Regions from separate parts of the Actinopolymorpha sp. NPDC004070 genome, predicted to be linked through region 3. Evidence: riboswitches for the same ligand, from Rfam matches in the RefSeq annotation. Region 3 holds a riboswitch; each other region holds the start of a gene.
What was found. Region 3 has a riboswitch for cyclic di-AMP ahead of ABZV93_RS10005 (NlpC/P60 family protein). Riboswitches for the same ligand answer to the same signal wherever they lie in the genome.
Positions count from the first base shown of each region.

Region 1: another riboswitch for cyclic di-AMP. It lies ahead of ABZV93_RS21250 (NlpC/P60 family protein); the one in region 3 lies ahead of ABZV93_RS10005 (NlpC/P60 family protein).
Region 2: another riboswitch for cyclic di-AMP. It lies ahead of ABZV93_RS09005 (transglycosylase family protein); the one in region 3 lies ahead of ABZV93_RS10005 (NlpC/P60 family protein).

Region 1 covers NZ_JBEXMJ010000011.1:248,404-258,149, forward strand. Annotated here, with positions in the region: gene ABZV93_RS21235 (exo-alpha-sialidase) at 1-901, shown strand, start outside; gene ABZV93_RS21240 (hypothetical protein) at 910-1,194, shown strand; gene ABZV93_RS21245 (methyltransferase) at 1,235-1,927, opposite strand; gene ABZV93_RS21250 (NlpC/P60 family protein) at 2,152-3,285, opposite strand; cyclic di-AMP (ydaO/yuaA leader) riboswitch at 3,295-3,482, opposite strand; gene ABZV93_RS21255 (hypothetical protein) at 3,990-4,145, shown strand; gene ABZV93_RS21260 (alpha/beta hydrolase family protein) at 4,284-5,051, shown strand; gene ABZV93_RS21265 (ABC transporter substrate-binding protein) at 5,131-6,480, opposite strand; gene ABZV93_RS21270 (carbohydrate ABC transporter permease) at 6,500-7,378, opposite strand; gene ABZV93_RS21275 (sugar ABC transporter permease) at 7,375-8,247, opposite strand; gene ABZV93_RS21280 (hypothetical protein) at 8,528-8,650, shown strand; gene ABZV93_RS21285 (SDR family NAD(P)-dependent oxidoreductase) at 8,744-9,367, shown strand; gene ABZV93_RS21290 (Gfo/Idh/MocA family oxidoreductase) at 9,432-9,746, shown strand, end outside.
Region 2 covers NZ_JBEXMJ010000004.1:18,933-28,678, forward strand. Annotated here, with positions in the region: gene ABZV93_RS08975 (substrate-binding domain-containing protein) at 1-292, shown strand, start outside; gene ABZV93_RS08980 (TrmH family RNA methyltransferase) at 246-1,079, opposite strand; gene fdhD (formate dehydrogenase accessory sulfurtransferase FdhD) at 1,319-2,173, shown strand; gene ABZV93_RS08990 (GNAT family N-acetyltransferase) at 2,381-2,869, opposite strand; gene ABZV93_RS08995 (AAA family ATPase) at 2,879-5,731, opposite strand; gene ABZV93_RS09000 (DNA repair exonuclease) at 5,742-6,899, opposite strand; cyclic di-AMP (ydaO/yuaA leader) riboswitch at 7,375-7,532, shown strand; gene ABZV93_RS09005 (transglycosylase family protein) at 7,537-8,235, shown strand; gene sigK (ECF RNA polymerase sigma factor SigK) at 8,449-9,051, shown strand; gene ABZV93_RS09015 (anti-sigma factor) at 9,048-9,746, shown strand, end outside.
Region 3 covers NZ_JBEXMJ010000004.1:252,489-262,234, forward strand. Annotated here, with positions in the region: gene ABZV93_RS09985 (UdgX family uracil-DNA binding protein) at 1-493, shown strand, start outside; gene ABZV93_RS09990 (glycosyltransferase family 4 protein) at 1,057-2,202, opposite strand; gene ABZV93_RS09995 (M48 family metallopeptidase) at 2,286-3,554, opposite strand; gene ABZV93_RS10000 (hypothetical protein) at 4,011-5,336, opposite strand; gene ABZV93_RS10005 (NlpC/P60 family protein) at 5,511-6,530, opposite strand; cyclic di-AMP (ydaO/yuaA leader) riboswitch at 6,541-6,709, opposite strand; gene ABZV93_RS10010 (hypothetical protein) at 6,912-7,253, opposite strand; gene ABZV93_RS10015 (NYN domain-containing protein) at 7,440-8,762, opposite strand; gene ABZV93_RS10020 (class I SAM-dependent methyltransferase) at 9,125-9,746, shown strand, end outside.

The DNA of each region.
Region 1 (9,746 bases), on a different contig from region 3:
GACCTGGCAGCCGGTCGGCAACGACTTCAGTTACGACGGCACTCCCGGAACCCACCAGTGGTACGACGGCACCCCGCACCCCTGGGAGTTCGCCCGGGTGTGGCACCTGGAGCCCTCGGCGAGCGACCCCGACACCGTCTACGCCGGAGTCGAGGACGCCGCGTTGTTCCGTACCACCGACGGCGGCCAGTCCTGGGCCGAGGTGCCCGGCCTGCGCAACCACGGGTCCGGGTCCCACTGGCAGCCCGGCGCCGGCGGCATGTGCCTGCACACGATCCTGCTCCACCCCACCGACCCCGAGCGGATCTTCGTCGCCATCTCCGCCGCCGGGGCGTTCCGCACCGACGACGGTGGCAAGAGCTGGCAGCCGATCAACCGCGGCCTGAAGTCCGAGGGCATCCCCGACCCGAATGCCGAGGTCGGCCACTGCGTCCACCGCCTCACGATGCACCCGTCCCGCCCGGACGTGCTGTACATGCAGAAGCACTGGGACGTCATGCGCAGCGACGACGCCGGCGACTCGTGGTACGAGATCAGCGGCAACCTGCCCACCGACTTCGGCTTCCCGATCGACGTCCACGCGCACGAGCCGGAGACCGTCTACGTCGTCCCGATCACCAGCGACTCCCACCACTTCCCGCCCGAGGGGAAGCTGCGCGTCTACCGCAGCCGCACCGGCGGCAACGACTGGGAGCCGCTGACGAAGGGGCTCCCGCAGAGCCACTGCTACGTCAACGTGCTGCGCGACGCGATGGCGGTCGACTCGCTGGACTCCTGCGGTGTCTACTTCGGTACGACCGGCGGCCAGGTCTACGCCTCCGCCGACGCCGGCGACTCCTGGGCACCGATCGTGCGCGATCTGCCGGCGGTCCTGTCCGTCGAAGTCCAGACGCTGCCATGATCCGGGTCGTGCTCCCCGCGCACCTGCGCAGCCTGTCGGGGGCCGACCGCGAGGTGCGGCTGGAGGTGCCCGGCGAGCCGACCCAGGCGCTGGTGCTGGACGCTCTGGAGGCCCGCTATCCGATGCTGCGGGGCACGATCCGCGACCCGAAGACTCGCCGGCGGCGGGCGTTCGTCCGGTTCTTCGCGTGCCAGCAGGACCTCTCCCACGACGATCCCGACAAGCCGCTGCCCGGCGAGGTGGCCGATGGCACCGAGCCGTTCCTGGTGGTCGGCGCCATGGCGGGCGGCTGAGCGGCAGTTCAGCCGGCCGCCCGGCGGGCTGGTCCGTCGGTCAGGTCGTCACGGGGACGGCGCGTACCCACGTTCCGTCCTCGGTGAGGTAGGCGTCCACCCGCAGCGCCACCTCGGCCAGCGCCTGCTCGAACTGCTCGGTGGTCAGCGGCCGGGAGAGGAACGTCTGCGTCCACACCGCGTCGGGGAAGGCGTACTCGAAAAGCACCGAGTTCACGCCGGGGCCGACGGGTTCGGACGAGACGACCCGGGCGACCCCGTCGCCGATCGGGCGCTCCCGGGGGACCACGTCGTGCCAGTCCCGGCCTTCCCGCTGGATCAGCACGCATCCGCCCGGCGCGAGATGGTTCAGGCAGGTACGCAGCAACCCCCGGCGGACATCCTCTGATCCGGCATGCACCAGGAACGACGCCAGGAGCACGACGTCGAAGCGTTCACCGAGGTCCAGCGTCTCGATCGGACTGAGCACGGTGCGAGCACCTCGGACGCGTTCCAGCATCTCCGGGGACTCGTCCACCGCGGTCACCGTGAACCCACGCTCGAGGAGGGGGTGCGTCGTCCGCCCGACGCCGCAGCCGAGCTCGAGGATCGTGGCGTCGGCCGGCACCGACGCGGCGATCAGGTCGGGCGAGTCGTCCACGGGGATCCTGCTGTAGAGCTCGACCGCGCAGCCGTCCGGTGTGATCGCTCCCGGCCCGGTGCCGTGGTAGCCCTCTCGCCGTCGTACTTCCATTCCGGCCACTCCTCCCGCTCGGTTGCACTTCTCGTTCGGTCAACGACGCAACCGGGCAGGTAGCTCCCTGGTGGCCGCCCACCGCGCGGTCCGCCCGAACGAGGCGGGTGACCGCGGGAGAACGCGGTGCACATGGAGCTGGACAGCACGACAGGCGCTGACGCCAGCGGGGGGTTCCGGCATCAACGCCTGTCGTGGTTCGGGGGGCGCGGAGGGTGCGCGGCCTAGCCGGGCCGCACCGCTCCGGCGTAGGGCATGTACGCCATCTTGATGTACTCGACGGTCTTACCCGGGCGCGGCGCGTGGATGACCATGCCGTTGCCCGCGTAGATGCCCACGTGGTGACGGTCGCTGTAGAAGAGCACCAGGTCGCCGGGCCGCAGCTGCGACTTGGAGATCTTGGTGGAGATGGCGTACTGCGAACGCGAGGAGTGGGGCAGCGAGACGCCGGCCGCGCGCCACGCGCCCATGGTGAGGCCGGAGCAGTCCCAGCTGTTGGGGCCGGCCGCACCGAAGACGTACGGCTCACCGAGCTGGGCCCTGGCGAACGCCAGGGCGGTCGCGCCGCGGCCACTGCCGGAGGGAGCCGGAGCAGGCTTGGGGGCGGGCGCGGGGCCCGGGTTGGACGGGAGGTCGGACTTCGGGGTGGTGCGGCCACCGCCGGTGCTGCGGGTCGACCGGGACTGGGCCTGCTCCCGTGCGGCCTGCTCGCGGGCGGCCTTCTCACGTGCAGCCTTCTCGGCGGCCGCGATGCGCCGCTTCTGCTCGGCGGTGAGGCGTTCGAGCAGCGCCTTGGCCTCCGCGACGTTACGCAGTGCGGTCTTTCGGCGGGCGTCGGCCTGGCTCTTGGCCTCGCGGTAACTCGCGAGCTCCGCCGACCGGGCCGCGCGCTGCTCGGCGAGCCTCTTCTGGCCCTCCTGCAGCTGCCGGAGCATGTCGCCCTGCTGCGCGTCGACGACCTTGACAGTGCGCATCCGGGCGAGGTACTCGTTCGGGTCCTTCGAGACCGCGAGCTGGGCGGTCATGTCGACGTTGCCGGCGCGGTACTGAGCCGCGGCGAACTGACCGATGTCGCCACGCAGCGCGCTCACCCGCTGCTGCTGGCGAGTGACGTCGGCGTCGAGGCTACGGACCCGGCGGTTGATGGCCGTCATCTTGTCACCCAGCTCGTTGGCCTGCTCGGTGACCTTCTCGGCCTTCGCGTACAGCTCGTCGACCTGCTGTCGGACCTCGCCGATGCTGCGCGTCGACGGCTCGGCGTAGCTCGAACCAGGAAGCGCGACCAGCGCGGCCAGCGTCGCCGTGGTGGTGCCGACGACGAACAACGCGCGCCCTGATCGGGCCCTGCGGGTTGTCACAGGCGGATGCCTTTCTTCCTCAACGCCTACCGGGTGAGCTGACGGGTTCGGGCCGGGAAGTTGCCCTACGGCGGACCTGGCGGTCAAGGTGCGACCGTCACGCCTGCCGATTCACCCCAGAAAACATGTGGTTCCCCGGCTCCCCGCAGGACCGATCCACTCGGATCGACCCAACAGGGACTAAGCGAGACATCTGCGCCGACCGGGACGGCCGACTCAAACTGGACAGATATCTGATGGAGACCATAGTGACCAGTCCGTGATCAATCAACACCGGCACCCCCGAGAAGTTGTCCGGAGATTCGACATTCGCAAAGTTTGTTCCCGCGTCGTGGGATCACAGCGGCGAACAGCCAAGTCACAGGTCGTCGAGGACGCCCACCGACGCCCTCCCGACCCGTCGTCGCGCGTCGTACGGCGTGGGGGCCCGAGTAGTAAGAGGGCGCGGAACCTGCCCCAGCCGGCGCGGAAGCATCTCGGCGCGACCACGGGTGCCGGCCTGCAAGGGGCCGCAGCGCGCGCATGCCTGGCTGCGGCAGGACATCGGAACATCGCAGTGCGGCCACATACGGCGAATGATCACAGTCTGGATACGGATCCCGGACACAGCCCCGGAAGACCGCTACGCTGCAGCACCGAAAACCCCGGTGCGGATCGGTTAACCGCCCGCCCGGTGACCCCCTAGAAAAGATGAGGCAGTCACTGTGATCATCCTCGGCATCATCCTCACGATCCTGGGCTTCGCCCTGGGCATCTCGATCCTCTCGACTATCGGCATCATCCTGCTGGTCATCGGAGTGGTGCTCTTCATCCTCGGAGCTATCGGCCGGCCGGTCGGTGGCCGGAAGGTCTGGTTCTGACCCGAGCGGTCCTCTGAGCCAACCGGTCCATCCGCCGCATGACGGCGGGCGACCGGGTTCGGCCGTTGCGCTGGCAGCCTTCCTTCGGGAAGGCTGCCAGCGACGTGCTTTTCCGGCCACAGTGAAGGACTTCCGCCGATGGCGTTGCTGCGTTGCGACTTCTTCTCCGAGGCACTCGAGCTCAGCACCTCGATGACGGTGATCCTGCCGCAGGAGACGACCACCCAGATCGGGATGTCCGGGGCCGCACGCGAAGGCGGTGCCCCCGTCCTCTATCTCCTGCACGGTCTGAGCGACGACGACACCATCTGGCTGCGGCGTACGTCCATCGAACGCTACGTGTCCACCCTCGGCCTCGCGGTCGTCATGCCTGCTGTGCACCGCAGCTTCTACGCCGACGAACTGCACGGCAACCGCTACTGGACGTTCCTTTCGGAGGAGCTTCCCTCGCTCGTCGGCCGGTTCTTCCGGGTGTCCGACCGGCGGGAGGACACGTTCGTCGCCGGCCTGTCGATGGGTGGGTACGGCGCCGTCAAGTGGGCCTTGCGCCAGCCGGAACGCTTCGCGGCGGCGGCCAGCCTTTCCGGTGCGCTCGACGTGGCCGACCCCGGTCTGCGGGAAGGCCGTGGCGGGCTCATCGACCGGGTCTTCGGCGACGAGGTCCGCGGCACCGACAACGACCTGCTGTGGTTGCTGGAGCAGGCCGCGAAGTCCGGCCGGGAGCTGCCGGCGCTACACGTCTCCTGCGGCACCGAGGATCACCTGCTGGCCCACAACCAAGCGTTCGTCGACACCGCCCGGCGCCTGGACGTGCCCGTCACGGTGGAGTACGAGCCGGGCGAGCACGAGTGGGGCCTGTGGGACCGCAAGATCCAGGACGTGCTCCGCTGGCTGCCGCTGTCCTGACGGCAGGCTGAGCGACCCCGGGCGGACCTGCCGCCCGGGGCACCACTCCGGCTCTCTGACTGCCGGCTACCGCCGACGGCTACTTGTAGTGCTTGGTGTAGCTCTCCTCGATCAGGTCGGCCCTGGACTGCAGCTGCTTCTGCAGCCGGCCGAACACCGCATCCACCGACTCGGTGGAGGAGTACAGCTTCTGCAGGCCGACGTCCATCATGTAACCGGCGTTGGACACCAGCGGGCGAACGAGGTCCTGCGGCTTGGTCTTCGGCAGCTGCCGCAGGGCGGTGGAGAAGTTGTCGTCCTGCTTGGTCAGCGCCACCAGCTTGGGGTCCTTCTGGGCCGCCTTCACCACCGGCAGGTAACCGCTGGCCATCGTCCACTGCGCCGACTTCGCGGGCTGGGCGAGGAACCGCAGGAACTCGAACGCCGCCTGCTTACGCTCGGCCGGGGCGTCCCGCAGGATCCCGAACCCGCTGCCCCCGGTGGGACAACCGAAGGCACCCTCGTGCTCGGGCAGGAAACCGGTGCCGATCTCGAAGCCCCCGGCCTTGGCCAGCTCGGAGGTGTTCTTCAGGCTGCCCGTGCTGAGTACGGTGCACGCGGTGACGCCCTGGCCGAAGTCGATGTCCGGCGTCTGGGAGAGGTAGGCGGCACGGTCCTTGCGGATGAAGTCGACCATCCACCGGCCGGCTGCCAGCGCCGGCTCGTCGCCGATGCTGATGTCCAGGCCCTTGGAGAAATTGCCGCCCCAGACCCAGACGTTGTTCTGGAAGTACCAGCTGGCGTAGGTGCCGCCCATCGCGAACGCCTTGGGCGTACCGCCCTTGCCCTTCACCTTCATCATCGCCGGCGCCCACTCGCGGAACTCCTCCCAGCTGCGGGGCGCCCGCGCGGGAAGCCCAGCCCGGGAGAAGATCTGCTTGTTGTAGTAGAAGAGCGGCGTGCTCCGGGCGAACGGTATCCACCACGTTCTGCCTTGGACCGTGCCCTCCTCGATGAACTGGTCGATGTAGGTGTGCGGGCCCAGCCGGTCGTCGAAGTAGGAGTTCACCGGCTCCAGTGCGTCGGCCAGGTGCATCTTGCGCCAGGTGATCTCGGAGAAGACCGCCAGGTCGGGAATCTGTTTGGCGATGATCGCCGCCGCGACCTTCTGCATCGTCTGCTCGTAGCTGCCCTGGAACTGCGCCTCGACGAAGATGCCGTTCTGCGACTGGTTGAACTCGTCTATCAGCTTCTGCAGCGCTTCCTGCAGGATCCCGCCGAAGGAGTGCCAGGCGACGACGTGGGTACGCCCGCGATACTCGCGCGGCGTGGCGCCGATGACCTGGGTGTAGGCACTGCCCCCGCAGCCGGCGAGCGCGCCCATTCCCACTCCGCCGAGCGTGGCCAGGAAGCCGCGGCGGCTCCACCGCGACATGTCGTTCCCCGTCATGCTTCTCCTCATGCCGCCGTCAACCCTTCGTTGCGCCCTGGGTGAGCCCCGCGATGATCTGCCGCTGCGCGAAGAAGAACACCACCAGCGGCGGCAGGACGACGAACACCGTCGCCGCCATCACCGCACCCCAGTTGGTGAAACCCTCGACGTTCTTCAGCATCAGCAGTCCGACCGGCAGGGTCCGCATCGAGTCGGTGCTCGTGGCGACCAGCGGCCAGATGAAGTCGTTCCACTTCTCCACCAGCGCGATGACGACGACCGTCACGACCATCGGACGCGACATCGGCAGGATGATGCTCCACAGGATCCGCAGGTGGCCGGCGCCGTCGACCTTGGCCGCCTCGCTCACCTCTCCCGGCAGCGTCATCATGTGCTGGCGCAGCAGGAACATCGCGAACACGCTGCCCACTCCGGGGATGACCAGCCCGGCGTAGGTGTTGACCCAGCCGAGGTTGGCGATCGTGAGGTAGTTGGGCAGGAGTACGACCGCGCCGGGCACCATCATCGCGCCCAGGAAGATCAGGAACACGAGGTTCTTGGCCGGGAAGCGCAGGTAGGCGAACGCGTACGACGACAACACCGCGACGCAGATCTGAATCAGCGCACCGGCCAGGGTGACCACGATCGAGTTGACGTAGAACCGGCCGAACGGCGCCGACGCCCAGGCGGCGGGGTAGTTGTCCCACACCCAGTGCAGCGGGAACCACTGGAATTGGAAGATCTCTCCCGACGGGGTGACCGAGGCGCTGAGCAGCCAGTAGATCGGGATGACGGCCACCAGCCCGACCACCACCAGCAGGACGTACAGGCCGCCGCGGCCGAGAGGGTTGCGCCGAGTGCCCCGGCTGGTCGTGTTGTTGCTCGTCTCGCGTCGGCTTCCGACCACGGCGCTCATCGGTAGTGCACCCTTCGTTCCATGAACCGCGCCTGTGCACCGGTGATGGCCAACAGGATCACGAACATCACGATCGCCCCGGCGCCCGCGTGCCCGGCGTCGAGCGCCTGGAAGGCCTGCTGGTAGACGTACCAGGACAGGGTTGTCGTCGCGTCACCCGGACCGCCGCCGGTCATGATCGCGATGATGTCGAACGCCTGGAAGGTGCCGATGACGCTGGTGATGGCGATGAAGAACGTCACCGGCGACAGCAGCGGCAGGGTGAGCCGGCGGAACAACGTCCACGCACCCGCCCCGTCGATGCGGGCCGCTTCGTACAGGTCGGTGGGCAGGCCCTGGAGTCCGGCGAGGTAGACGACCGCGACGAAGCCGAGGTTCTTCCACAGATACACGATGATCAGGCCGGGCAGCGCCCACGCGGAGTCGGTCATCCAGGCCGGCGAGGCGACCCCGAGCGGGGTGAGCAGCGCCTTCAGCAGGCCGTAGCTGGGGTCGAAGATGAACAGCCAGATCGTGCCGATCGCCGCGCCGCTCAGGATGTGTGGCGCGAACGACATCGTGCGGACGAAGTTTCGCCCGCCCAGCGCCTGGTTGAGCAGCAGCGCGATCGCGAGGCCCGCGACCATGCTCACCACCACGACCACACCGGAGAACAGCACCGTCCGCACGAGCACGGAGTAGAAGTCGGGGTCGGTGAACATGTCGGCGTAGTTGGCCAGGCCGACGAACGGCTTGGTCGGGGACAGCAGGTCCCAGCTCGTCAGGCTGAGATAGCCGTTGTAGACCACGGGCCAGTACGCGAAGACCCCCAGCAGGACGACGTTCGGCGCCACGAACGCGAGGAACAGGAGGTACTCGCGGCGCCGCACCCGGGTCCGCGGGTCACCACCGCGTGGTCGCGGCCGTGCGCGGCTCGGCGCAGTCGCCGCGGACGTTTGGTCGGTAGTGGTCAAACGAATCGTCCTTCCCCGTCAAGACGCCGGCACCGCACACGGCGCCTTTCGGACGAACGATCCGAGACTCCAGCAGACACAGGGATCCGCGGCGGCGGCGATGGTGGCAGGCGGTAGGTTATGGGCTGCGGAGCGCTCATGCAAGCGTTTCACGTGCAACGCGCCCTTGTCGGTGCTTACTGCCAGGATGGCCCGCATGCTCGACCATCTCTCGATCCAGTGCGCGGACGTGCCGGCCGGCGCCGCTTTCTACGACGCGGCGTTCGTCCGCGAGCCCGACGGCAACAACGTCGAGGCGGTCTGCCACGCGCCGGAGTGACCGAGGGCCAGGTGCCAAGCCGACCTTGCCGGTCGACGCTTTCGCGGCGCACCTTGACCTTGTCGTTGGCGGCAGGGCCGGATCCTCGACCGCATGAACCACAACGACAACAAGTCAACGCACCCAGGTGACCGGGTGGTCGTGCTGACGGGGGCGGGTACGGGCATCGGCCGGGCGACCGCCCGGGAGTTCGCGGCGATGGGAGCGCACGTCGTCGCGGTCGGGCGTCGGCCGAGGCGCTGCGGACGACCGCCGCCGACAGTCCACGCATCCGGCCTCTCGTCGCCGACATCACCGCCGACGAGGCCCCGGACCGGATCGTGCACGAAGCCGTCGCGTCCTACGGCCGGCTCGACGTGCTGGTCAACAACGCCGACGATCGTCGGAAGTGGCTCACTCGGCTCCTTCACACCCACGTCGATCGGTCCGCAACTGGCGACCAACCTGGTGGCACCGATCCTGCTCACCCAGGCCGCCCTGCCGGCGCTGGAGACCGCCGGTGGTGTCGTCGTGAACGTCAGCACGTCGATCGGTCGACGAGCCTGGCCCGGCAACTCCGTCCACGCGGCGACCAAGACCGCCCTGGAGTTGCTCACCCGCAGCTGGGCGGTCGAGCTCGCACCGCGCGGCGTGCGGGTGGTCGTGCTCGACGAACGCATCGCCGCCCAGACCCGGGCCCGCGACCGGCTGGCGGCGGCGCTGCGCAGGGTCCGCTGACCGACGGCGGCGTTCCGGCCCGCTCACCTCCCGGTCGTCGCGGCCGACGTGGAATGGTGGACGCATGACGCACACCGACCCACGTACGACCAAGCCGTTGAAGTTCGCCGCCGTCGGCCTCGACCACGGTCACATCCTCGGTCTCGTGCACGGCCTGATCGAGGCGGGTGCGGAGTGCGCCGGCCTATGGAGTGAGACCGACACCCCGCACACGGCGGCGCTGGCCGAGCGGGCTCCGCAGATCCCCCGCGTGGCCGAGGCGGACGAGCTCCTCACCGACCCTGACATCGCGCTGATCGTCACCGCCGCCGTCCCCGTCCGCCGGGCCGGGATCGCGGTCGCGGCGATGCGCAACGGCAAGGACGTGGTGGCGGACAAA
Region 2 (9,746 bases), 230 kb from region 3:
CTACGACGACTCCAAGGTCAACTCGGTCGTGCTGCTCACCGACGGCAAGGACGAGGACCGTACGGGCGTCTCGCTCACCCAACTGCTCAACACTATGAAGACCGAGGCGGACCCGGCCCGCCCGATCGCGGTCATCCTGGTGGGCATCGGCCCGCAGGCCGACCTCGCCTCCCTCGGCAAGATCGCCGACGCGACCAACGGCCGGGCCTACCGCGCGCGCGACCCCAAGGACATGGAGGGCATCGTCATCGACGCGCTGCTGCGCCGGCAGTGCGGCGCGACCTGCAACTGAGCGCCTCGTACAACAGCAGCGCCGCCGACACCGAGACGTTCAGGGAGTCGGCGGCCCCGAGCATAGGGATCGACACCCGCCGTACCCGCCGGGCGTCCCACCCCGACGAGACGCCGCGGCCCTCCGAGCCCACGACGACGGCCGTACGCGGGCCGGACAGGTCGCCCGCCCGGTAGTCGCGGGTCGCGCCGGGGTCGGCCACCACGACGGTGAACCCGCACCGCTCCAGCCAGGTGGCGGCCGGTGCCGGGTCGGGAAACTCCACCAGCGGAACGCTGAGCAGCGTCCCCCGGCTCGCCACGAACACCCTGGGATGGTTGGGCCGGACCTGCCGGCGCACCAGAACGACACAGTCGGCGCTGCACGCGTCCGCGGTCCGGATCAGCGTGCCGAGGTTCCCGGCGTACTCGATGCCGTCGGCCACGAGCACCAGCGCCCGGTCGCCGAACTCCACCTCCGCCGCGGTCCGGCGGGCGAGCCTGGTCAGGGCGAGCAGGCCGTCGGAGCGGTCCCGGCCGCACAGCCGGGCGAACACCTTGGGACCGATCTCGTACGCCGTCGTGGCCCGCGCACGCAGGGCGTCCGCGCACCGTCGCGCCTGCGGGGTACGGACCAGTTCCGGGCAGCACAGGAAGGTGTCCACCTGTGCCCGCGTGGACACCAGTTTCTCCAGCGCCCAGATGCCCTCGACCACCACGTGGTCCTCACCGGGCGGCGCGGTGTTCCGCGCGGCAGCCAGGAACGGACGCAGGCTGGGATGGTGGAGACCGACGCGTTGCGGCGCCATCGCGATGCTCCCGGGGACGGTGGCCGCGACGACGCGCGGTCACGAAGGTGGAGAGACGGGGATTCGGGCGGACCGCGTGGCACCGGCTCGGCGCCGGGACGGTCCGCTTCGAGGTCCACGGCCGGGCCGGCGGCCGAGGGGTCACGCGGGCGCTACCCGCGACGCATCTCCACCCTCCGGACTCTAGGCCGGGGTGTGCCGGTGGGTCATCCGGTTTTGCGCGGGGCGAGGATGGGGCCATGAGTCTTCCCACCCGGCGGCCGGGCAGCACCGTGCGAGTACGCGTCCGCGAGGTCGACGGCGGCACGGTCCGCGGCCGCTCCGACGTGGTGGCGACCGAGGAGCCGCTGGAGATCCGGGTCGGCTGGCCCGGGACGCTCCCCCGGTCGCTGGTGGTCACCATGCGCACGCCGGGCGCCGACTTCGAACTGGCCGCCGGGTTCCTGCGCTCGGAGGGGCTGCTGACCGACGCCTCTGACGTCGTACGGATCGCGTACTGCACCGACCCGACGCTGCGCACCGAGCAGCGCTACAACGTCGTCACCGTCGACCTCGCGCGTCCGCTGCCTGAGGCTCCGACCGCGAGGTACGGCGCGGCCACCTCCGCCTGCGGTGTGTGCGGCAAGGAGAGCCTGGACGAGCTCGAACTCCGCGGCTGCGCACCCGTCGCGCCCGGCCCGGTGCTGGACTCCGCCCTCCTGTGCGCGCTGCCCAACCGGCTCCGCGAGGCCCAGAACGTGTTCAGCCGGACCGGCGGGCTGCATGCGGCCGGGTTGTTCGCCGCCGACGGAACGCTGCTGCGTGCCCGGGAGGACATCGGCCGGCACAACGCGGTGGACAAGGTGGTCGGCTGGGCCTTCCTCGAACGCCGGCTGCCGTTGACCGGCCACGTTCTCGTCACCAGCGGCCGCGCGGGCTACGAGATCTGCCAGAAGGCGCTCGCCGCCGGCATCTCGTTCGTGGCCGCGGTCGGCGCGCCGTCCAGCCTGGCGGTCGACCTGGCGGAGCGGTTCGGGATGACGCTGGTCGGCTTCCTGCGCGGCGAACGCTACGTCGCCTACACCCATCCCGAACGTCTCACCGAACTCGGCTGAACCGCCCTGGCCGGAGGAGGTGACGACAACTACCGGGTTGCCCGGACCCCCAGCAACTTCGTCGCCCGAGACGAGCGTGGCCGCTGCCCAATGGGCAGAGCGCGGAGACGGCCGCATCGGTCGAACGTGCACTCCGCGCGGCCGACGCGGGCCTGTCCGCCGCCGAATGCGCCGACCAGGTGGGTAGCTCGCGAGGGGACGGTGTCGTCAGCCGACGGTGAAGGTCAGCCGCGTCGCGGGCAGGTCGGTCTCGGGCGGGCCGAACCGCCGCCGGCCGATCTCACCGGTCGCCACCGCGCGCACCACGTCGGGCCAGAACCGCCGGGCGCCGTCGTTCGACTCGTAGTAGTCGAGGCCCCATTCCCCCGGATAGCGGCGGAACATCGCGTGCGCCGCAGACCGGCCGACCCCGCGCCGGCGGTGCTTCGAGACGACGAAGAACTCCGCCACGAGGTTCACCCCGTCCTCGCGCCGCACCAGAGCGAACCCGGCCAGCCGGTCACCCACCAGGATGAACAGCGGCTCGCGGCCGGCCTCGACGAAGTAGTGGTCGAGATAGCGGTAGGAGTACGTCCCGTGCGTGGACAGCTCGATGTCCCTGAGGGCGCTGAAGTCGTACAGGTAGAGCTGCAGCAGGTTGGCCAGGACGGACTTGTGGGGCTCGGTCACCCGGACCAGCCGAACAGCGTCGTTCACCGGGCCAGCCTAGGGTCTGGCGCCTGCCCAGATTCGTACCACCCGGGCGCCGGGGACCGTCCCGACGTAGCGGTCCGGCGCGGAGGTCAGCAGGATCACCTGCCCGGCGGCACCGGCGCGGGCCAGCAGCGCTCCCATCGCCTGCAGTCTGCCCGGGTCGGACCAGCCGAGCGCGTCGTCGAGCACGACCGGGACGCCACTGCCGTCGGTGGCCGTGAGGCCGGCGATGGCGAGCCGGACCAGGGTGGCGAGCTGTTCGCGGGCGCCGGTGGACAGCGACGACACCGGGAGCCGGATCCCGTCGACGGTGCGGGCCTCCACCTCCAGGTCGGCGCCCAGGCTCACCGTGAACGACGGCCCGTGCACGACCCGGCCGAGCGCCTCGATGCGGTCGCGCAGCGGCGCGGCGTACCGGAGGCGGGCCTCCGCACGGTGGCGTTCGAGCGTCTCCCGCAACCGGGCGGCCGCGAGGGCCCGGCGTTCGAGGGTGGCGTGGTGCTCCTCGGCGTGGGCGAGCTCGGCCCGGGCGCGGTCGGCCGCGGTAGCCAGTCCCTGCGCGCCGGCGCGTTCCAGCGCGCCCTCCACCCGGCTGAGTTCGTCCTGCAGGTGTTCGACCTGCTCGGCCAGCTGTGCGCGCAGCGTCGTCGCCTCCGCCAGCCGCTCACCGAGCTGAGCGAATCCGCTGCGCGAAACCGCGTCCTCGGCCCCGGCGAGATCGGCGGCGATCGCGGCCGCCTCCTGCGCGGCCTTGTCCACCGCGGCGGCAAGGAGTTCGTCGCCCTGCTGGGCGCGGTCCCGATCCAACGTGGCGTGTACGTCGGCGCGGCGTTCGGCGGCCTGCTCGGCGCGCACGCGCGCCTCGGTCGCCTCCTCCCGCGCGGTCTCGAACGCCGTACGAACGCCCGCCTCGGCAGACTCGGCCCGGGCCAGCGCCTTCGCGGCGGCGACGTCCTCGGCCTGCGCGCGGGCGAGCGCCTCGCGGGTCGCCTCCTGCGTGGTGGGCAGGGGCACCTCCACTGGCAAGGGCTCCTTGACAGACGTCGTCTCCTCGGCAGGCAAGGCCTCCTTGACAGCCGACGAAGCCTTTGCAGACAGGGACTTCTTGACAGACGACGACTTCTTGGCAGGAGCCGGCTCCGGGTCGAAGAGCGTGGCCGCGGTGTCCTCCGCGCGATCGTCGAGGTCGTCGTCGACCGGGTCCTCGGTCTCGTCGGTGTCGTCGGTGTCGTCGGTGTCGTCGAGGTCGTCGCCGACCCTGGCCAGCAGCTGGGCGTGGGCGGCGGTCAGGTCGGCGAGTGTGCGTCCCTCCAGCCGGCGGGTGAGGACCTCGCGAGCGACGGTCAGGGCTCGCTCGGCCTCCGCCCTGGCCCTGGCGGCCTGCCGGACCGCGGCGATGTCAGCCCGCCCCAGCTCCGCGAGCAGCCGCCGCTCGGCGTCCTCGGCACTCGCGGTGGCGGCGGCGAGCTCGGCCGCGCCCGTACCCGGTCGTACCGTCACCTCGACCACGTCCGGCACCACGACGGTGGTGTCCCGGTCGACCGTCACCTCCCGGTCATCCTCGTCGAGGGGTACGCCGGACAGCTCCACACCGGCGTCACCGAGGCGGCTGACCACCATCGTCGGCGCCCCGGCGGCCAGCGCGGCCCGGGCGGCGAGCACGTCCAGGTGCGCGGCCTCGACGGCTTCCAGTGCGGCCTCGTCGACGTTCGAGCGTTCGAGCGCGGCAGCGGCGCGGCGTTCCTGCTCGTGGGCCTCTTCCACCGCGGCGAGGCGTTCGCGTAGGTCGGCGAGGTCGGCACGGTCACGCAGCCGGGACAGGTGGGCGTCGAGCCGGCGGACCTCCGCCCGCCGCGCGGCCTGGTCGTCCCTGGCCACGCGCAGGGCGGCGGTGGCGCGTTCCCACTCCTGCTCCGCGGCCCGCAGAGCCGCGGAGGTGCGCAGCCTCGCGTCCTCGGCGTCGGTCGCCGCGCGGTCGCGCTCCTTCACCTCCTGGACCAGCGCGGCCCGGCGCTCGGCCTCCGCCCGCGCGGACTCGACCTGCGCGGCGGCGAACTCCGCGTCGCGGCGCAGCCGGTCGACCTGACCGACCAGTTCGTCCGCCGCCTGCCTGCGGTCGGTGAGCTCCGCGACCCGGGTCTCCTGCTCGCGCAACCTGGCACTCATCGTGGCGCGGTCGCGGGTCAGGCGTTCGGCGCGGCCGACGTCCTGCTCGACCTCGGCCAGTTGCGCCTGTGCTTCCTCCACCCGCGCGCGTTCCTGGTCGCGCCGGGCGATCGCCTCGGCGTAGTCGCCGCTGGGCCGGCCGGTCCGGGTGAAGTAGCGCTGGTACTCGCGTTCGACGGCCGCCACTAGCGGCACCGACGCACCGTGGTCGATCTCACCGCCGGCGGACTCGTCCAGCGCGGTGAGGACCGCCGCCACCGATCCGGCGGCCGGAACGGCGAGTGCGTGTTCCTGTCCGACGACCAGCGCCGCCCACAGGCTCTGGTCCACGTGCGCGCCGAACAACCTCGCGGCCTCGTCGTGCGCCTCGCGTCCGGTCCAGGTGTGCCCACCTGGGTCGACCCGGAGCTCGGTGAGCCGCTGGCGGAACCACCGCTTCCGGTAGTGCACCCGCTGCCCGCCGAGAGTCAGCTCCGCGACGACCTCACTGGGTACGTCGCGTCCGGCCGGCTGCACCGCGCGCAGCTTCGCGGCCTTTGAGTCGTCCGGCAGCTCGAACAGCAGGCTGAGCGCCTCCAGGATGCTGGACTTTCCGGTCTCGTTGTCGCCGAGCACGACGGTGACGCCAGCCTCGTCGAAGTCCAGGTCGCGCGCGGCCACTCCGCGGAAGTCGCGCAACGTCAGCCGGTGCAGCCTCACGCCGCGCCCCTCATGCCGCTCCCCCGGCCAGCCGGTGCAGCAGCGCGAGCGCGTCGGCGGCCTCGGCGGCGTCGTCGCTGCCGCTGGCGACGGTGTGGCGCAACTCCTCCAGCGCGGCCCGGGCCGGGCCGGTCACCGGGAGGTCGTCCAGCATCTGGTCGTCGGGCAGAACGCCGACGTCCCAGTGCCGGCGCCACCGCTGGATCGCGGCGTACACCTCGGTCTGCGCGTCCAGCAGCACCTCCAGGCGCGTCAGCCCGGCGACGGACAGCGCGCCGCGCACGCCGAGCCGGACGACTGTGCGCGCCTTGTCGGGCTGCTCGCCGAGCCAGCGGTCCAGCGCGTCCAGTGAGGTGTCGCCGTCCACCTCCACCACGCGGGAGAGCAGCCGCCAGGTGCCCACGCGTTCGGGGGTGACGGTGCAGGTCGGCCCGCCGGGCCCCGTGGCCAGCTCCACCAGCAGCACGTCGCCGGGATGCTCCTCCTCGGGCCGGGTGGGCTCGGGCGTACCGGCGTACCAGATCCGGCCCGACTCACCGACGGACGTACGCGAGTGCCGGTCGCCCAGCGCGGCGTAGTGGATCCGGCCGGCGGCGATCGCCTCCTCCAGCGCCTGCCGGCGCACCAGGGCGGGCTCACCGACGTCGGGGGCGAGGCTGTCGACCTGCCCGTGGCCGACGAGCACGCGCATCACGCCCGCCGCGGGCGGGTCGGCGTCGAGCACCTCGGCCACCGGGTCGTGCAGCGGCCGGCGGGTGCGCCACGGCGCACCGACCACCTCGACACCCGGCGCGGGCGTACGGGGGACGGAGTCGCGCAGCACCTCGACGTGGGACGGCAGGTGCGCGGCGAGCATCGGGCTCGCCCACACCGAACCCGGCTCCAGCGAGTCGTGGTTGCCCGGGAGCAGATAGACCGGGCAGGCGATGGCCCGCAGTGCCTCACACGCCCGCAGGACGACCTTCCGGTCGACCTGGTTGGCGTCGAACACGTCGCCCGCCACCACGACGAACGCCGCGGAGGTGCGGGCGGCCACCGCGCCGATACGTTCGATCGCGTCGACACGGGCCTGGCCGTAACGCGCCTGCGCCTCCGGACCGAGGAACCGGCGCATCATCCCGAGCTGCCAGTCGCCGGAGTGCAGGAACCTGATGGTGGTGTCGGGCATCGTGCCAGAACGCTAGCGAGACCCGCGCCCGAACACCCGTTCGCCACGCGGAGACCACGAAAGCCGTAGCCACGAGGAGGATTTCCGTCGGCGCGACAAGGATTTTCCGGCGATGTCACGGCCTCGCACGGGCGGCGTCGCAGGTTCTTCCGCCGCCCGGTCTTCGTGCCCGCGGACCGCGCGGCGATACCATCGTCTCGCGGCCGTCACTGCGTCGACCGCAACGCTGTCACCAGCAACTTCGCCGTGTTCGCAGCGATCGCGCCGTTCTCGCGAACGTCTTCTCCGGCTCTTCTCGGGCTCGTCCCGAGCTCGGCACAGTCCACGCCGCGCACACTTCATCGTGGTAAACCAAGCGTGGTCGCGACTTGGGTGAATCTTTTGGATCAGGTTGGCAACGAAACGATCACGCCGTACAGTCATTGCCGGTCGCGCCTAACGGGGGCGGCTACGACCCGCTTCGCCTAGCTCCGCCCGGCGGTTGTCGTCAGACCCGGTACTTCCATCGGGCGGAGACGGAGGAACCACATACGGACCCGGCAACGGGTCCTGGGGTGAAGCCGCCTCGTGCGGCCGGGCACTTTCTCCCGCCCGAATCCGACAGCTAACTCCGCAGGCGACGGGAGGGAACAGACTCATGGCCTATCAGGGCAAGCACCGCGGCGCCAGTCGTACGAACACCGTCGCCAAGCGCGTCACGAAGACCGCCGCCGTCACCGGCATCGCCGCCGCCGTTCCCATGGTCGGAATGGCTGCCGCCGCCACTCCGGCGAACGCCGCCAGCACCAACACGTGGGAGCGCCTCGCCGCGTGCGAGAGCAGCGGCAACTGGCACATCAACACCGGCAACGGCTTCTACGGCGGCCTGCAGTTCACTCGTTCGACCTGGACCGGCTTCGGCGGCGGCAAGTACGCCTCCCGCGCCGACTACGCCACCAAGTCGCAGCAGATCGCCATCGCCGAGAAGGTACTGAAGGTGCAGGGCTGGGGCGCCTGGCCGGCATGCTCGGCGAAGCTGGGCCTCGGCTCCTCCGACAAGGGCGGCACGCCGAACACCCGGGCCCAGTCCCAGGAGCGCAAGCAGCACAGCTCGCGCTCCTCGCGTGGTACCTCCCGGCCGAAGATCGTGACCCGGCACACGCACACCCGGCACACGCACTCCCGGCACGCGGTCTCCGGTGCCAACTACGTGGTCCGTTCGGGTGACACCCTGTCCACCATCGCGCAGGCGCAGGGCGTCGACGGCGGCTGGCGTGCACTGTGGAAGCTCAACCGGAAGCTGGTCGGGAGCAACCCCAACCTGATCTTCCCGAACGAGAAGCTCCGCCTCGGCTGAGCCCTCGCACCCGTTCCATCCGGATCAGCGCCCCGCCCGCGGCATGCGGTCGGGGCGCTCGTCCGTCTCGTCAGGTGTTCAGGTCATCCGACCTGTCCTCGCCCGGTAGGTTGCCCGGTATGTCGTACGCCATGTCGTCCGAGCAGGCCGGTCGTGCCGCTCCCTGAGCCCCCGCCGCGTCGCGCGGGCGACGGCGCACGCCAAGATGTCCCGATGAACGACGCGCCCAGACCACCGCGTCCGGTGGGTGACACGTCGCCGACCGCCGACGACCTCCTCCCCCGGGTGGCCCTGGGCGACAAGGACGCCTTCGGTGCGCTCTACGAGCTGCTGGCATCCCAGGTGTTCGGTGTCGTGTGCCGCGTGCTGCGCAACCCCTCGCACGCGGAGGAGGTGAGCCAGGAGGTGTTCGTCGAGATCTGGCGTACGGCGTCCCGGTTCGACCCCTCCCGCGGCTCGGTCCGCACCTGGGCGACCACGCTGGCCCACCGCCGGGCCGTCGACCGCGTGCGTTCCGAACAGGCCGCCACCGACCGCGAACGCCGGGCCGCGGCCGGCGACAACTCACGCGCGTACGACCAGGTGGTCGAGGAGGTGACGGCGAGCCTGGAGCAGGAGCAGGTCCGCCGCTGCCTGGGCTCCCTCACCGACCTGCAGCGCCAGGCGGTGACCCTCGCCTACTACGTGGGGTACAACTACCGCGAGGTCGCCGAAGTGCTCGGCGCCAACCTGGCCACGGTCAAGACCCGCATGCGCGACGGGCTGGCCCGGCTTCGCGACTGCATCGGCAACCTCGAGCTGGGGGCCCCGCGATGACGACGACTCCCGGTCTCCCCGACGTACCCGACCTGCACTCCCTGGCCGCGCCTTACGTGCTCGACGCGCTGCCCGAACCCGAGCTGGCCGAGTTCGAGGCCCACCTGGCCACCTGTTCGACCTGTCAGGAGGAGGTACGCGAACTGGCCGCCGTCGCGGCCAACCTCGCCGCCGCGACCGCCACCGAACCGCCGGAGCAGCTGCGCGCCAGGGTCCTGGCCGCGATCCTGACCACCGGCCAGGAGGCGGCTCCCGGCTCCGGCAACGGCCGTCCCACCGACCGTCCCTCCGCTCAGACCACCGGCCCGGACGATTCGGGGAACACCGGCAGCCCGGCGGCCACCGGGCGACACGAGCCGGCCACCCACGGACACCGCGGCCGGCAACCTCGCCGGCGGGGACTGCTCGCCCTGGCCGCCGCGCTTGTCATCCTTGCCGGAATCGGGGTCGGCGCGGGGGTCGTGCAGTACCAACAGGCCCAGCAGCGGGCCGCCCAGGCCGTCGAGGAACGCCAGCGAATCGAGACCGTCCTGGCCGCCCCCGACTCCCGAACCGTCCGCGGCGACGTCCGCGGCGGAGGGAAGGTCACCGTCGTGGTCTCCCAGCGGCTCGGCCGGGCCGTCGTCCTCCTCGACGGGCTGTCCCCGCCGCCCCGGGGGCGCACGTACCAGCTGTGGTTCATCGCCGGGAAGAAC
Region 3 (9,746 bases):
CGGTGAGCCGTTCGTCGGTCCCGCGGGCGGCGTGCTCGAACGCGCGCTCGCCGACGCGGACATCGACCGGCGGCACGCGTACGTCACGAACGCGGTGAAGCACTTCAAGTTCACCCCCGCCGAGCGGGGCAAGCGGAGGTTGCACAAGACGCCGGGGCGCACCGAGATCGTCGCCTGCCGGCCGTGGCTGGTCGCCGAGCTCGCCGCCGTACGCCCGCTGGTGCTGGTCTGCCTCGGCGCGACGGCCGCGAAGGCGGTGTTCGGCCCGGACTTCCGGGTGAGCCGGCAACGCGGTCAGGTGCTGCCGCCGCCCGAAGACCTCGCGGGCACCGCCGCGGGCGAGGGTTCCGCGGACGGCTCCTCAGCGAGCGCTGCCGGGCCGGCCGTCGTCGCGACGATCCACCCGTCGGCGGTCCTGCGCTCCCGCGACCGAGACGACATGTACGCCGGGCTGGTCGACGACCTGCGGGTCGTCGCCCGAGAGCTTGCCTGACCGGCCCTGCTCTGTCGTCGACGCGGGCTCGGATCCGGCGGCCGGCTCGAAATCGGCGGCGGGCTCGATATCCGTGTCCGCCCGGGGTTCGGAGATGTCGGCCTGCTCGAGTTCGGTGGCAGCCCGCGGTTCAGCGGCCGGCGCCGGTTCGGTGGCCGGCCCGGAGCCGGCCGACGGTCCGGGCAGCGGCTGCCGGCCGACGCCCACCGTCCGGTCCGCCTCCACCTCGTCCTTGACCGCGAACATCGCCGCCTTCACCGCCACGGCGAAGTCCCGCCGCACTCGTCCCAGCCGACGGCCGGCCACCGGTCCGGCCGCCGGATCGGCTCGCAGGAACACGTGCACCACTGTGCCGTCCCGGTACGGCTCCAGCCAGAGCTCCGCGGTGCCGGTGAACTCGCCCCGGACGTACCACCGCATGCCCTCCACGCCTCGGTCGTGGTACGGCTCGAGCCGGACCGCCGGCCAGCAGGCGGACCAGAACTCCGGCGCGGTCAGCCGCCGCGCCAGCCGGTCCGGTTCGGCCACGACGAAGGTGTCGTCGGCGAGGTCCACCTGGGGCATCAGGCATCCTCGCCGGGGTATCCCAGCAGCCCCCGCAGTCGTGCCACCGACGCGTCCCAGGTCCAGCTCTCCCGGACCCACGCGCGGCCGCGCTCACCCATCGCCCGCGCGGCGGCCGGATCCCGGAGCAGCGTGACGACCTTCGACGCCACCGCCACCGGGTTGTACGGGTCCACGACGTAGCCGGTCTCCCCGTGCCGTACGGCGTCCGGCGCGCCGCCGGAGTCGCCGACCACGACCGGCAGCCCACTGGCCTGCGCCTCCAGGAACACGATCCCGAGTCCCTCCGGCTCAAGGCCGGCCAGGCGGGTGCGGCACGGCATCGCGAAGACGTCACCGGCGTCGAAGTACGGCGGGATGTCGGTCCACGGCACCGCGCCCGCGAACACGACGTTCTCGCGAACGCCGGTCTCGTCGGCCAGCCGCTCCAGGTCGGCGCGGTAGGGACCGTCGCCGACGACGAGCAGGGTCGCCCCCGGCACCTCCCGCAGCACGTGCGGCCAGGCGGTGATCAGCGTGTCCTGGCCCTTGCGTTCGGTCAACCGCGCCACGCACACCACGACCGGCCGGTCGGAGGGAAGGCCGAGCTGCTTGCGGACCACCTCCCCGCCGGTGCCCGGCCGGAACGTCTCCGTGTCCACGCCGGGAGTGAGGCGGGTCATCCGGGCCGCGTCCTCCGGAGCGAGCCCACGGGCCAGCACCGCGCGGGTGTACTCCCCCAGGTAGGTGAGCGAGTCCGTGGAACGCCCGATCCGGCGGAACAACCCGCGCGGGCCCGGCACGCGTGCCCACCACGTCTCGTGGCCGTGGGTCAGCCCCACGATCCGCTTGGCTCCGGCCCGGCGCAGCGTGGGCGCGAGCAGGCCGAGCGGCGCGGCGGCGCCGAACAGCACCCGGTCGCAGCCTTCCGAGCGCAGCACCCGGGTGGTACGCCGGGCCAGTCCCGGCGTGGGCAGCAGCGTCGACGTGCGGTCGCGGATCACCGGGAACGGCAGGGTGGCGTCGTACTCACGGCCACCGGCCATCGACGCGGTGTAGACCACCACCTCCGCCGGCGGCATCCGCTGGCACAGGGCGAGCACGAACGCCTCGATGCCTCCCTGCCGGGTCGGGAAGTCGTTCGTCACCACCAGAGTGCGGGCCACGACGACCGACCCTATCCGGCACCGGGGCGGCGGCCGGTACTCGCTCGGTTCGGCGCCCGTCGGCGTCGGATGTCATCGCGCGGTCACTCCGTCGTGGCCATCGCCGGGACGGCCGGCAGGCCCTGACGCCGCGACCAGGACCGGATCAGCGCGATCCGCTCCGGTGCGGTGGGGTGCGTGGCGTAGAAGACGTACAGCACCGGCGCGGGGGTCAGGTCGCTGCGGTTGGACACCGCGAGCCAGCGCTGCACCTCGGCGTACCCCTGCGGGTCCCTGGTGAGGTCGAGGGCGTGCACGTCCGCGCTGGCCTCGATCCGCCTGGAGATCGCGTTCTGCAGCGGCAGGCTGGCCTGCATGCCGATCGCGCTGAGGGCGATGACGAGCGCCACCACCCGCGGGTCGGCGGCCGACCCGACACCTGCCCGCCGGCGCAACCTGGCCGAGTCCAGCAACAGCGCGAGCGCGACCATCCCGGCCGCCACCCCGACCGCGCCCACCACGGTCCCGCGCAGCACGTCGTTGTGCTTGGCGTGGCCGAGTTCGTGCGCGACGATCAGCCGCACCTGGTCCGGCGTGGCGTCGGCCAGCAGGGTGTCGTAGACGACGATCCGGCGAGTGGAGCCGAACCCCGACACGTAGGCGTTCAGCCGGGTGGTGCGCCGGGACTCGTCGGCGACGAGGACGTCCTTGACGGGTACGTGGTCGCGGGCGGCCAGGTCGAGCAGGTCCGTGCGCAGCTGCCCGGCCGGCATCGGGGTGAAGTGGTTGTAGAGGGGCTCGACCAGGACGGGATACGCGAACGATCCGGCCACCACCATCCCGGCGCCGATCGCCGACCCCAGCGCCCACCACCAGCGCGGGAACCTCCGGACCAGGGCCAGCATGCCGACCAGCAGCGCGGCGGTGACCGCGAACGTCACCGCGAAGGCGATCGCGGTGTCCCCCGCCCAACCGGCGAAGCTCTGCGTGGACACCCCGCTGTCCCTGCGGACGAACTCCAGCCACAGGTCGAACGGCAGCACCAGGATCCGTACCGCCAGCGTCACCGCGAAGGTCCCCAGCACGACCCGAAGCCACCACCTTCGTACGCGGGGCAGCAGGCGGCCGGCGATCCGAGCGCCGGTCCTGGTCAGGCCGAGCCACGCCGAGACCACCAGCCCGGCCAGGCCGGTGAGGTACGCGGGAGCGCGCACCAACTGCTGGAACGCCACGCTGCTGGCGATCTCGGTCCGGTCGAAGTCCTCGGTCAGCGGCGCGGTCGACGTCGGCAGCAGCACACTCGTGCGAGCCCACGGACTCCACGGAGTGGTGAGAAGGATCAGCACGACGAGCCCGGTCAGCAGTGCCGCCAATGCGAGTATCGCCGCGCCTCTGTCAATTCCCGGTTGACACGCTGACCCACAGCCCGGTTGACATCCCGGCCGGCACCCCGCGGCTTCGGGTTGGTACTCCGGCCGATGACGGCTCGTCCGGTGACGCACGGCCACCCGGCCGTGCACGATCTCTTGTGGGCCTGAGGAATCCGGCCGAGGCGCGGACTCTCGCAGGCGCACGTTCCCCCGTCGACGCACGTTCCCCCCAACGCACGCTCCGAGCCCGGCCGGCTAGGTTCCCCCGGCCCGCGGTCTCGCCATAATCCTCACCCCGTCGTCAGCCCGCCGTCGTCGGTTCAGGTAGTTGGGTGGTTGTCAACCAGTCCTTGGCAGCCAGTTGCCGGCCGGAGGCAGCCGACCTCTGGCCGGCCACGTCAGCCAGGCCGGCCAGGCCAGCCACGTCAGCCTGGCCGGCCGGTCGTCGTCGGCCGTGCTTCAGTCGTCGTCGCTGTGGTCTCGTACGTAGGCACGCCATCCCTGCACGAACCGGTCGGAGGACGTGCCGAGCACGCGCCGATAGACGCGCTCCTGGTCGGCCTTCGTCCGGGCACCGTCCATCGCGACGTAGAAGCGCAGGAGCGTGGCCTGGTCCCAGCGGTGCACGATGTAGCGGCAGGCCGTCCACGCCGCCTCGTACGCCTCGTCCAGCGCCTTGGCTCGTGGGTCGAACTCCGCACCGCCCGGCAACCCTCCCGGCGGGCCGCGTCGGTTCACGTCGCGCAGGAACTCGTGCGCGATCACCGCGGACGGCAACCCGGACCGGTGGAAGCCGACGTAGTCGGCGAAACCCTCTGACAGCCACACCGGCACGCCGCTCACGGTGGCGTGGGCCGCGACGTGGGTCGCCTCGTGGGTGAGGACGACGAGCCGGCCGAGACTGCCGATCCGGCCGAACGTGTGCGGGTTGACCACGATGTGCGAGGCGAGAGCCGGATCGGGTCGCCCGACCGAGGTCGTCACCGCCGCCACCGCGGTCTGGGTGTGTGAACCGACCCCGATCAGGCGTTCCATCTGCTGCTGGCTGGGCGGGACCAGAACGACGACGTACCGGTCCCAGCTTCTCCCCCACACCCCCGACACCCGCTGGACCGAGAGGTCGGCGGTGTGGGCGAAGCGTCGAAGCTCGTCCCGAGGGGCGGCTCCGGCCACCATGCTGTGCTCGCCGTGCACGACGTCGATCCGTTCGGTCAGCCACAGCGGCAGCGAGGAACCGGCATCCGGCCCTTCCCGGTCACCGGCGACGTAGCTCACTCCGTCGCGGTCCACGAACGCCATCCGCAGTGTGGTCCTCCACGGCTGGGTGTCGCCGCCCGCGAGCCGGAAGGAGAGTTCGGCCGAGGCGACCCAGGCGGACGGCCCGAGCGCGGCCCGCCGGGCCGGAGCGAACGCGTGCGAGTGGACGACCGGGGTGCCGAACCGCACCTGGCGCACCCGCATCCGCTGCAGGTTGTCGAAGGTACGGGCGGCTGTCGCGGCGAACGAACGGGCCCGCGGGTCGACCGTGGCGAGGTAGGCACGCCGGTCGTCCCGGCTGATCGCGGCGGCCTGCCGGCCGAGAACTTCCTGCGCGACCGCGACACGCTGAGCGGTGAGCTGTGCGCTCCTGGCGGCCGGCGTGGGCCGGACCGTCGGGGCGGCGGCCCATTCACGCGTGGGGCCGCGGGCGTCCAGTGAGCCGACCGCGGACGGAACGGCCGCTCCGGTCACCACCGCCACGGTGGACGCGAACACCCCGGACACCAGCAGGAAGCCGGCGACCAAGGCGGAGAGGGTCCGTGCAACGAACCGTCGGCGTGGAGCGACCCGACGGCGAACCCGCTGCGCAGAGTCGCCGATCACACCCGCATCGTACGGAAAGAGCTCGCCGCCTCTCCCGCTGAAAGAGGAGAGGCGGCGAGTGGACAGCTTTGTGCCGTACGAGGATTCCGCGGGACCCTATCCGGGTCGCACCGCTCCGGCGTACGGCATGTATCGCATCTGGATGTACTCGACGCTCTTGCCCGGGCGGGGCGCGTGCAGAACCATGCCGTTTCCGGCGTACAGGCCGATGTGGTGCCTGTCGGAGTAGAAGAGCACGAGGTCACCGGGCCGCAACTGCGAACGGGACACCTTGGCCGACATGGCGTACTGCGACCTGGAGGAGTGCGGAAGGGACACCCCCGCCTGCCGCCAGGCCATCATCGTCAGACCGGAGCAATCCCAGGTGCTCGGACCGGAGGCGCCGAAGACGTAGGGCTCACCCAACTGGGCACGGGCGAACGCCAGGGCGGTGGCACCCCGGCCGCTGCCGGACGGAAGCGGGATGCGCTCCTGCCCTCGCGAGGACCGGACCGCCGCCTGCTCGCGGGCCTGCACCCGGCGCCGTTCGGCGGCGGTGAGGCGGCTGAGCACGGACTTGGCCTTGGCGGCGTTGGCGTCGGCCTGCTTCTTCCGGGCCTTCGCGGCGTCACGGGCGTCGCGGAGGCGGTTCAGCTCCGCCTGCCTGGCCGCCTTCTGCTCGGACAGACGCTTCTGCTCGGACTGGAGCTGGCGGAGGAGGTCACCCTGCTGGCCCGCGAACGCCTCCGCGGTGCTCATCTGCGCGATGTACTCCTTGGGGTCCTTCGCGACCAGAAGCTGCACCGTGCTGTCGACGGCACCCGCGCGGTATTCTGCGGCGGCGTACTGGCCGATCTGGCCACGCAGTGCGTCCAGGCCCTTCTGCCGCCGGGCCACGTCGACGTCGAGCTTGCCGAGGCGGCGGCCGATGTCCCTGGTCTGGTCGTTCAGCTCGTTGGCCTGCTCGGCGGCCTTCTCCGCCTGCGCGTACAGGTCGTCGACCTGCTTGCGAACCTGGCCGATGTCGCGGCGGGGCTCGGCGTAACTGGCCCCGGGAACCGCGGCGACGAGCGCGACGGCGGCGGTGCCGACGGCGAGCAGCGCGCGCCCGGGTGGGCAGGTGCGGCGATTGGACATCGGGCGGTGAGCCCCTTCTCCTCGGACGCCTACCGGGTCAGCTGACGGGTTCGGGCCGGGAAGTCGCCCTACGGTGGCCCGCCGGTCAACGTGGACCGCCAGGGCCGCCGATTCACCCCGGAAACCTGGGTCCCCGGCTCTCCTCCGGGTGGCCGGTGGAGACTAAGCGGGTGCCCGCGCCGGCTGGGTAGCCGACTTACGCAGAACGGACACTTCGGGCGGCACTGTAGTGACCGCGCCCGAGACTTTTCAAATCCGACCGACGTCGTGCGCGCACATATCACCGAAACAGGTGCCGCTGTCCCGGGTCACGCCGACACGCGGCCGTCGCCGATCGTGGCGACTTCCACACTCCCCGCTCCCGGTGGTGTCCCGGACCGGTCACCGGGCGGCCGACATGCCGTTCCGGTGCGGCGTCTCCGGCTCCGCGAGCCACGGCGGGTGGTCGGGTGACCAGAGGCCGGATTCGGCCAGCACCCGCAATGCCTTCCGGTCCGCGTCGTCGAGCTCGAACCCCACTTCGCCGAACTCCGGCGGGGTCACTCCCGACGCCTCCAGCCACGCCGCGTCGACCGCGACCGGCTCCACCTGCGCCGGCGCGGGCCCGACGGGCTCGACGCCCACCGGCTCGATCGACGCGGGTGGCGCACCGAGAACGACCGCGACCACGCAGTCCTCACAGTGACGCTCCCGCACCGCGCAGCGATCGCACTGGATCCGCATGCTGCCCTCCGTCCGTCTCCTCGGCGGCCGTTCGCCCGGCACCTGGTGGCGCCTGTCTCGCGTCCGGCATCGCCGTTGCCGAAAACGTTAGACATGACCACCGACAGTGCCCTCGGACCAGAGTGGGGACGGTTCGCGCGGGACAGCTCGGATCGGCCCGGGGTGAGCCTCGAAACGATGCCGCGGTCAGCGCGCCAGCAGACGCACCAGCGCGTCGGAGGCGATCGGCCGGGCGCCGGAGCGGCGTACCCCGTCCGCGATCTCACGGTCGCTGGAGACGACCACCACCGGACGGCCCTCGGGCTCGGCCGCGACCAGCTGGCGGATCACGTCGTCGGCGCTGATCCCGGCCGGGCTGAACCGGACACGCACACCTCTCGGTGTGTTCAGCGGCGGCGGCACGGCGAGCTTCGCCCCGTCGAAGACGCAGGTCACCTCGGCGCCGGTCCGAGCGGCCACGCCGCCCAGCGCGGTCACCAGGCGGGTGCGCTGAGTCTCCAGCGGAAGGGTCGGCCAGGCCGTCTTGGTCACGTTGTAGCCGTCCACGACCAGGTGGACCTGCGGCACGGTGAGCAGCGTCTCCAGCGGTATGACGCCCTCCGGACCGGACGGCAGCCCACCGACGGCAGCTTCCCTCGCCGGCACCGAGTCGGCCGGCCGTGACTGGGTGGGCGGCAGTGCGAGCTCGCGCCGCAGCCCCTGGGCGGCGTCCACCAGCGTGTCCAGCAGCAGCCGCAACCGGACGCTCGCCAGGTCCCGGCCCTCCCTCGCGGAGCGGCGGTTCACCTCGATGGCGGCTTCCGCGTCCGCGATGCGCGTTCGCAGCCGGCGCAGCTCGGCGTCCGCACGGGCGGTGTCGGCCGCCGCCTCCTCCCTGGCCCGGGCGGCCAGCTCCGCCTGCCGGGCCGCCTCCTCCTCCGCCGCCCGTGCCCGCTCCCGGGCCTGGCGCAGCGTCCGCCGCAGGGTGGCGTTCTCCTCCTTCAGCGCGGCGAGCTCGTGCCGGCGGCGATCGCGTTCCTGGCGTACTCCGGCGCGCGCCTCGGCCACCTGCTCCCGCAACCGGGTGAGCGACTCCGACTCGCGCTCACCGGCCAGCGTGGCGGTCTCGCGTTCGAGCTGGTCGAGCACCTCGCCGACGACGACCTCCCAGCCCAGTGGCCGCAGGACGTACGCCGTGGCGGCGACGTCCATCGGATCGACCGCGGACGGCCGGCGCCCCTCGGCGACCGCCGCGGCGAGATCGGGCACGAGGTTCCGGATGCGGTCGGCCACGCGGGCACGGAAGTCCGCGTCGGCGTCGACGGCGGCCGCGATGGGGATGGCCGCCAGCCGGGCGCGCCGGCCCGGAGCGAACCGGGCGAACGGCCGCAGCGCGGACGGCACCTCGTCGGCGGCCAGCTCGCCGAGGGTGTCCGAGGCCATCCCGACGACGCGCTGGCGCACCGGTTCGGGCAGCGGCCGGCCGAGGTCGTCGGGCGGGTCCTGCGGCGCCGCTGCTCCGTTGCTCACGGCTGCGAGCGTATCGGCGCACCGGCTCGCTCGGGCGCAACTCCCGCCGCGGCCCCCGGCCGGAACACGTCGGTGGAGAATGCCCGGCATGCGACGTCTGCCACACGGTTACACCAACCGCACCGTCGGCGACGGTGCGGTGGTGGTCAAGGGCGTTCAGCACCCGATGGGAACCCGGCGGCGAAGGAGCGCGGCAGTGGGCCCGGCGCGCGGCCGCGACCGTGGCCTGGTCCGAATGAGAGCGCAGCGTGACGCCCGGAGGGCGACAGACGCTGGATGAGACGCTGAGCCGGACGCCCGGGCAGGCGCACACGGCGAGGTGGCGCCGAACGCCCGACCGAAGCGTGGTTAACTTCGCCAGCGTGACGACGAAGGACCGCGAGAACCTCCTCTACCAGCTGCGATACGCCCTGCGAAACCCGGCGAAAGTACCGCCTTACGCCCGGCGGCTCGCCCGGGACACGGTGCTGCGTCTTCGCAACCGCGACCACGTGGACTACTACCGGGCGGTGATGAAGTCCGACGCGTCCCGCAGCGCCGAGGCCGCGGTGGGCAGCAAGTCGCACGCACGCTGGCTGGCCCTGGGCCGGATGCAGTTCGACTACCTCGTCGAGCACGGTCTGAAGCCCGGCCACCGGATGCTCGAGATCGGCTGCGGAAACCTCCGCGCCGGACGGTTGTTCATCGATCACCTCGACGCCGGCAACTACTACGGGATCGACATCTCTCCCGACATCCTGATCGCCGCCCAGCTGACGCTGGTCGAGGACGGCCTGCAGGCCAAGCTCCCGCACCTCACACCGGTGCGCGACCTGAGGTTCGAGTTCCTTCCGGACGCGTACTTCGACGTGGTGCACGCGCACAGCGTCTTCTCCCACTCCCCGCTCCCGGTGATCGAGGAGTGTTTCGCCCACGTCGGGCGCGTCCTCGCCCCCAGCGGGTTCTTCGACTTCACCTTCGACCGCACCGAGGGACGAGAGCACC